Regions from separate parts of the Nocardiopsis sp. NPDC007018 genome, predicted to be linked through region 1. Evidence: riboswitches for the same ligand, from Rfam matches in the RefSeq annotation. Region 1 holds a riboswitch; each other region holds the start of a gene.
The links. A riboswitch is a leader RNA that binds a small molecule or an ion and turns the genes downstream of it on or off. The one in region 1 is predicted to bind thiamine pyrophosphate.
Positions count from the first base shown of each region.

Region 2: it holds a riboswitch for thiamine pyrophosphate, as region 1 does, so the genes downstream of both, ABZ635_RS03085 (ECF transporter S component) here and thiO (glycine oxidase ThiO) in region 1, are expected to answer to the same signal.
Region 3: it holds a riboswitch for thiamine pyrophosphate, as region 1 does, so the genes downstream of both, thiC (phosphomethylpyrimidine synthase ThiC) here and thiO (glycine oxidase ThiO) in region 1, are expected to answer to the same signal.

Region 1 covers NZ_JBEYHA010000082.1:6,330-8,589, forward strand. The annotation lists gene thiE (thiamine phosphate synthase) at 1-646, opposite strand, end outside; gene ABZ635_RS25925 (Rv2175c family DNA-binding protein) at 715-1,074, opposite strand; TPP riboswitch at 1,196-1,305, shown strand; gene thiO (glycine oxidase ThiO) at 1,274-2,260, shown strand, end outside.
Region 2 covers NZ_JBEYHA010000004.1:43,639-45,898, reverse strand. The annotation lists gene ABZ635_RS03090 (ABC transporter ATP-binding protein) at 1-112, opposite strand, end outside; gene ABZ635_RS03085 (ECF transporter S component) at 117-758, opposite strand; TPP riboswitch at 845-952, opposite strand; gene ABZ635_RS03080 (glycoside hydrolase family 19 protein) at 1,080-1,970, opposite strand.
Region 3 covers NZ_JBEYHA010000039.1:49,493-51,752, forward strand. The annotation lists gene ABZ635_RS19785 (SOS response-associated peptidase) at 1-777, shown strand, start outside; TPP riboswitch at 905-1,020, shown strand; gene thiC (phosphomethylpyrimidine synthase ThiC) at 1,010-2,260, shown strand, end outside.

The DNA.
Region 1 (2,260 bases):
GGCGGGCCCGCAGCGCGCTCGCCGCGGCGCGGGGGTCCTCGGCCTCGGTGATGGCGCGGACCACGACCACCCGGGCGGCTCCGGCGTCGAGCACCCGGTCCACGTTGTCCAGGTCGATGCCGCCGATCGCGAACCAGGGACGGTCCGAACCCAGGGCCGCGGCGCGTTCGACCAGTTCCAGACCGGCCGCCGGACGCCCCGGCTTGGTCGGAGTCGCCCAGGTCGGGCCCACGCAGAAGTAGTCGCTCCCCGGCTCCCGCGCCGAGCGCGCGGCGGCCACGGGGTCGTTGTTGGAGCGCCCGATCACCGGGTCGGCGCCGATCACGTCGCGCGCCAGGGGCACCGGGAGGTCGCGCTGGCCCAGGTGCAGCACGTCGGCGCGCACCGCCCGGGCGATGTCGGCGCGGTCGTTGACGGCGAGCAGGGCGCCGTGGCGCTCGCACGCCTCCCGAAGGACCTCCAGTGCGGCCAGTTCGTCGCGGGCCTCCAGCCCCTTGTGCCGGAGCTGGATGATGTCCACGCCCCCGGCCAGGGCGGCGTCCGCGAACTCCGCGAGATCACCGCTCCCGGTCCGGGCGTCGGTGCACAGGTACAGAAGGGATGCGTCCAGGCGCTCGCGCAGGCTGGTTCCGTGGCTCGTCCTCACGGCCCCCACCCTAGCCAACGGCCCGGGGCCGCCACCGTGCGGTGCGTGCCTCCGGGCCGTGCGGGGTGTCAGAAGGCCAGGCCCTGGGCCCGGCGGCGGACCTCCGTGCCCCGGTTCTCGCGCATCGCCTGGATCGGCGTGCCCGGCAGGGTGTCGTCCGGGGTGAACAGCCAGCGCAGGGCCTCCTCGGTGGAGAAACCGGCGTCGGTGAGCAGCACGATGGTGCCCGGGAGGCCCTTGACCAGGTCCTCGCCGTCCAGGAAGGCGGCGGGGATGGAGAGCTCACCGCCGCGCACCACGCCCATCAGGCGGTTCTCGCGGATGAGGGTCTTGATGCGGTTGGGGCTCACGCCCAGCGGCGCGGCCGCCTCACGCAGGGTCAGCCATTCGCCGACGAGTTCGTCGAGTTCACGATCGCTTTGTGTCACCTCACCAATCTGCCACACCCGACCGGGCGCCGGTGACCGTCGCGCCCCGTGCGGGCTTCCTGCCTGGGAGATCCCCGCCACGGCGGGCCCGGACGGGCTGATCTAGGATGGGGCCGAACAGACACGTCCCGCGGGAGCCGGGTGGACCCGGCTGAGAGGGGGGCTCGCCGCCTCCGACCGCACGAACCTGATCCGGGTCATGCCGGCGAAGGGAGTGGAACACGGCGCCGTGCGCAACGACGAGGTTCCCCCACAGAAGACGATTCATCCCACCAGTGGCGTGGTCGTGGTCGGCGGCGGCGTCGTCGGCCGGGTCACCGCCTGGCGCGCGGCCCAGCGCGGCCTGACCGTCACCCTGGTCGAACCCGACCCCGTGACCGCGCCCTCCTCCGCCCGGGCCGCCTCCGCCGTCGCCGCGGGGATGCTCACCCCCGCCACCGAGGCGGTCTTCGGCGAGGAGGAGCTGATGGAGTTCGGGGTGCGCTCGGCGCGCCTGTACGACGACTTCGTCGCCGAACTCCAGGAGGCCAGCGGGGTGGACGTCGGCCACCGCCGCACCGGCACCCTGCTGGTCGCCTTCGACCGCGACGACCTGGCGGTCCTGACCGACCTGCACGCCCTCCAGCGACGCCTGGGCATCCCCACAGAGCGGTTGACCAGCCGCGAGTGCCGACGCCTCGAACCCACGCTCGCGCCCGGGGTGCGCGGCGGGGTACTGGCTCCCGAGGACCACTCGGTGAACCCGCGTTCCCTGCTGCTCGCCCTGGCCCGGGCCGGAGAGGGCGCGGGCGTGCGCGAGCTCCCCGGGCGTGTGGAGGAGGTCTCCTCCCCCGGCCCCGGTGGCGCCCGTCTGGGCGTGCGGCTGGCCGACGGCGCCGAACTCCCCGCCGACCAGGTGGTGCTCGCCGCCGGGTGCTGGGGCGACCGTGTGCGGGTGCCCGAACCGGTGGTGGTACCGCCGCTGCGCCCGGTCAAGGGGCAGCTGCTGCGCGCCCGGGTGCCCGCCGGGGAGCCCCCGCTGGTCACCCGCACCGTTCGCGGTCTGGTCCGCGGGTTCCCCGTCTACCTGGTGCCCCGTGCCGACGGCGAGGTCGTCGTGGGGGCCACCCAGGAGGAGCTGGGCCACGACACCTCGCTGACCGTGGGCGGGCTCTGGCAGGTCCTGCGGGACGCCCGCGAACTCGTC
Region 2 (2,260 bases), on a different contig from region 1:
CCGGTTCGATGATCAGGTCCACCCCGCGCAGGGCGTGGGTGCCGCGGCCGGAGTGCCTCCAGCCCCAGCCGGACAGTTCGACGCGGGCCCCGCGCGTGTCGGGTCGGGTCACGGGGTCAGCCCCGGGCCGAGGGGAAGGGGGCGAGCGCGCCCGCCCTGGCCAGCGCGGTGGTGAGCAGGCGCGCGCCCACCCCCGCGATGACGGCCGAACTCAGCACGACGATCACGCCGTAGGTGATCTGGTACTCGATCGGCCAGGTCACGTTGTAGGCGATGTTGTCGCGCACGGCCGGGGAGATCCCGGCGACCGCGGCGGCCAGCACGGCCACACCCGTGTTCCAGCGCCGGTAGGCGAAGGCGAGGAAGACCAGTTCGGGCAGCAGCCCCTGGAGGGTTCCGTCGAGGATCACCATGACCCCCCACTGGGTGCCCAGCACCGCCGAGACCGAGGCCGCGGCGATCGAGGTGAGCAGGGCCGCGCCGGGCTTCCTGATGATGAGGCCGCCGAGCACGCCGGAGATCATCCACATGCCGTAGACGACGGCCTGCCCGGGCGGGAAGGCGACGAACAGCGGCGTGGTGACCGACCAGACGATGTTCCACAGCCAGAAGACGACGCCGACCGCCACGCCGATGACGGAGGCCACGACGATGTCGACGGTGCGCCAGCTCCTGAGCCCGGCCAGGACCCCCTGGACGAAGCCGCCCGGCTCGTCGGCGGTTCCGGGCCCGGTCTCGCGGTCGCTTGCTGTACTCATAGGTGGTTGACGTCCCTTCGTCGGTGTGACGAGGGGCCGTGTGGCCAAGAGCGCCGACCGGGCGCGCGCGGAAGGCGCACACGCGGTGACGGTTTCCTACGACTTCCTTCGCTGGCATGACCCAGATCAGGTGTGTAAGGGTCTGCGGCCTGGTGCCGCACTCTCAGCGCTCACGCGCTCCCCTGTCGGATTGCCTCCATTATGGGGCAAACAGGACGAACAATGAAGTCCTTCCCGGCACACCAGCGGGGGCGCGTGCGACGGTGACCGCCGACCGCGCCCCCGACGAGGGCCTCCTCGGGCGCCGGGGGCGCCCCGAGGTCAGCAGCTCAGGTTCGACCCCGTGGTGGTCCCGAGGATCTGGGTGAAGTGCGTGAACGTGTTGATGCGGCTCTGGACCTGTTCGGGGTTGCCGCCGTTGCACTCGATGGAGCCGTTGATGGAGCGGATCGACTCACCGAAGCCGTGACCGTCGACGATGGCGGTGTGCCCCGACATCGTCCCGGCGCCGGACTGGGTGTTCCAGAACCAGAGGCCGGTCCGCCACGCGATGGCCGCGTCCTGCTCCACCAGGTACGGGTTGTTCAGCAGGTCGATGCCGAGGGCGTCACCGGCGGCCTTGTAGTTGTAGTTCCAACTCAGCTGGATCGGACCCTTGCCGTAGTAGGCGTCCTGTCCGGCCGGGCAGCCGAAGGGCTGGTTCCAGTCACAGTAGTGCGGGTAGTTGTCCTCGTTGATCTCCTTGATGTACACCAGCCCGCCGGTCTCGTGGCTGACGTTGGCCAGGAAGGCTGCGGCCTCGCGCCGCTGCACCTCGACGCTGCCGGTGTTGGTGAAGCCCGGGTAGGAGCTCAGGGCGTCGGTGAGCCCGGCGTAGGTGTAGAAGGGGTTCCGGTTCGGGAACATCTGGTTGAACTGGGCCTCGCTGACGACGAAGTCACTGGGGGCGGGCTGCTCGCCGCCCCCGCCGTCGCCGCAGGGCCCCTGGTCGGCCCAGACGTCCGACGTTCCGGGTCGCTCGTTCTGTGTCCACCACTTGGCGGTGTAGTTGCGGCCCTCGTAGGAGACCTGGCCGCCGCCGTTGTAGACGGCGGTCGGGCTCCAGCCGGTCGCGCAGACGGCCGCGGCCTGCGCGACGGTGGCGGGAAGGACGACGAGCACAGCCGCGAGCGCGCCGAGCGCGGCCAACTGGCTCAGGAGACGTCGGATCACGTGATCACACTCCTAGGGTGCGGCGCGGCGTCCGACCGCGCGCCGCGGGGGGTGACGTCACCTAAGCAAGAGTGGTCTAGACCTGTCAAGGCCTTCCGCCACGGAATGTGAGAACCGGGTGACGGTACGGACAGGGACGGCGGCCCGCCCGCGCTCTCCCGCGCGGACCCCGGCGGGGATGCCCGCCCCGGGACAGCCGTGCGGGACAGCCGTCCGGAGCCGCGGCGGCACGGGGGCACCTCCGCGAGCGGCCACCGGACGCCCTCTCGTCAGCGGGCCGCCCCACCGGC
Region 3 (2,260 bases), on a different contig from region 1:
CAGGAGGACGACCCGCGTTCCTGGCCCCCGCTGGAGGAACTCGACCCGGACTACAACATCTCGCCGGGCCGCCCCGTGTACGCCGTGCTCGGACCGCCGCCGCGCGGGGAGGGCACCGGTGCGCCGGGCCCGCGCACCCTGCACACGATGCGCTGGGGCCTGGTCCCCTCGTGGGCCAAGGACCGCAACGTCGGCTACCGGATGATCAACGCCCGCAGCGAGACCGTCGCGGACAAGCCCGCCTTCCGCACCGCCTACCGGCGCCGCCGCTGCCTCATCCCCGCCGACGCCTACTACGAGTGGCAGCTCCTCAACAAGGACGGCACCGCCGAGGCCAGCACCTCGCCCGCCACCGACCCGCAGCACCGCAGGCGCAAGGCCAAGGCGGCCAAGAAGCCGTTCTCCGTCCACTACACCGGGGACGAACCCCTCGCCATGGCCGGGATCTTCGAGCGCTGGCGCGACCCCGAGGTCGACGACGAGCGGGACCCCGCCGCCTGGGTCTGGAGCTGCGCGGTCATCACCACCGAGGCCGCGCCCGAGCTCGCGCACATCCACGAGCGCATGCCCGTCGTGGTGCCTCGCGAGGACTGGGCCGCCTGGCTCGACCCGTCCAGCGGCCCCGACCGACTGGAGCGGGTGCTGCACGAGACCCCGGTGGAACGGTTCGCCGTCGACGAGGTCTCCACCGAGGTCAACAGCATCAAGAACAACGGCCCCGACCTCCTGGAACCGACCGCGGGCGACGGAGCCGACCAGCTGGAGACACTCTTCTGACCCCCGGAGGCCTGGACAGGCCCGGGGACGTCCTGTGTATGGTGTGCGAGGCCACGGGGGAGTGCTTCCCCCCAGCCCGGGGCACCGTGATCGAGGTGTCCCGGCACGTTCGACGTGCGCACATGTGAATACGCAACGCGGGAGCTCGCGCCATGGCGGGCTGAGAGGGCGACTCGACGGTGTCGCCGACCGCAGAACCTGTTCGGGTAATTCCGACGTAGGGAGGCATGCCATGACGGCTATCGACGGTCGTGACGTTTCCACCACCGACGAGCACCGGGTGACCACAGGTCCCATCATGGGATCTCGCAAGGTCCACGAGGAGATCACCACCCCCGAGGGCACCACCCTCCGCGTCCCCCGCCGCCGGGTGGATCTCAGCAACGGCAGCCACTTCGATCTGTACGACACCTCCGGCCCCTACACCGACGACAACGCCGACATCGACGTCCACCGGGGGCTGCCGCGCACCCGCGAGAGCTGGGCGCTCGACCCCGTGAACGGCGCGGTCACCCAACTGGCCCACGCCAGGGCCGGAACCATCACCCCCGAGATGCGGTTCGTGGCCGCCCGAGAGGGCGCCGAACCCGAGTTCGTCCGCGACGAGGTGGCCATCGGCCGCGCCGTCATCCCGGTCAACCGCAACCACCCCGAGTCCGAACCGACCATCATCGGCAAGAACTTCCTCGTGAAGATCAACGCCAACATCGGCAACTCCGCGGTCACCTCGTCGGTATCCGAGGAGGTCGAGAAGATGGTGTGGGCCACCCGCTGGGGCGCCGACACCGTCATGGACCTGTCGACCGGCAAGCGCATCCACGAGACCCGGGAACGCATCGTCCGCAACTCCCCGGTACCCATCGGCACCGTGCCGATCTACCAGGCGCTGGAGAAGGTCGACGGCGACCCCACCCGGCTCACCTGGGAGATCTACCGGGAGACCATCATCGAGCAGGCCGAACAGGGGGTGGACTACATGACCGTCCACGCGGGCGTCCTGCTCAGGTACGTGCCGCTGGCCGCCCGCCGCGTCACCGGCATCGTCTCGCGCGGCGGCTCCATCATGGCCGCCTGGTGCCTGGCCCACCACCGGGAGAGCTTCCTCTACACCCACTTCGAGGAGCTGTGCGAGATCTTCCGCCGGTACGACGTCACGTTCTCGCTCGGTGACGGCCTGCGCCCCGGCTCCATCGCCGACGCCAACGACGAGGCGCAGTTCGCCGAGCTGCGCACCCTGGGCGAGCTGACCCACATCGCCCGCTCCCACGACGTCCAGGTGATGATCGAGGGCCCCGGCCACGTGCCGATGGACAAGATCCGGGAGAACGTGCGCCTGGAGGAGGAGCTGTGCGGTGAGGCGCCCTTCTACACGCTCGGCCCCCTGGCCACCGACGTCGCCCCCGGCTACGACCACATCACCTCGGCGATCGGGGCGGCCCAGATCGGTTGGCACGGGACCGCGATGCTGTGCTACGTCACCCCC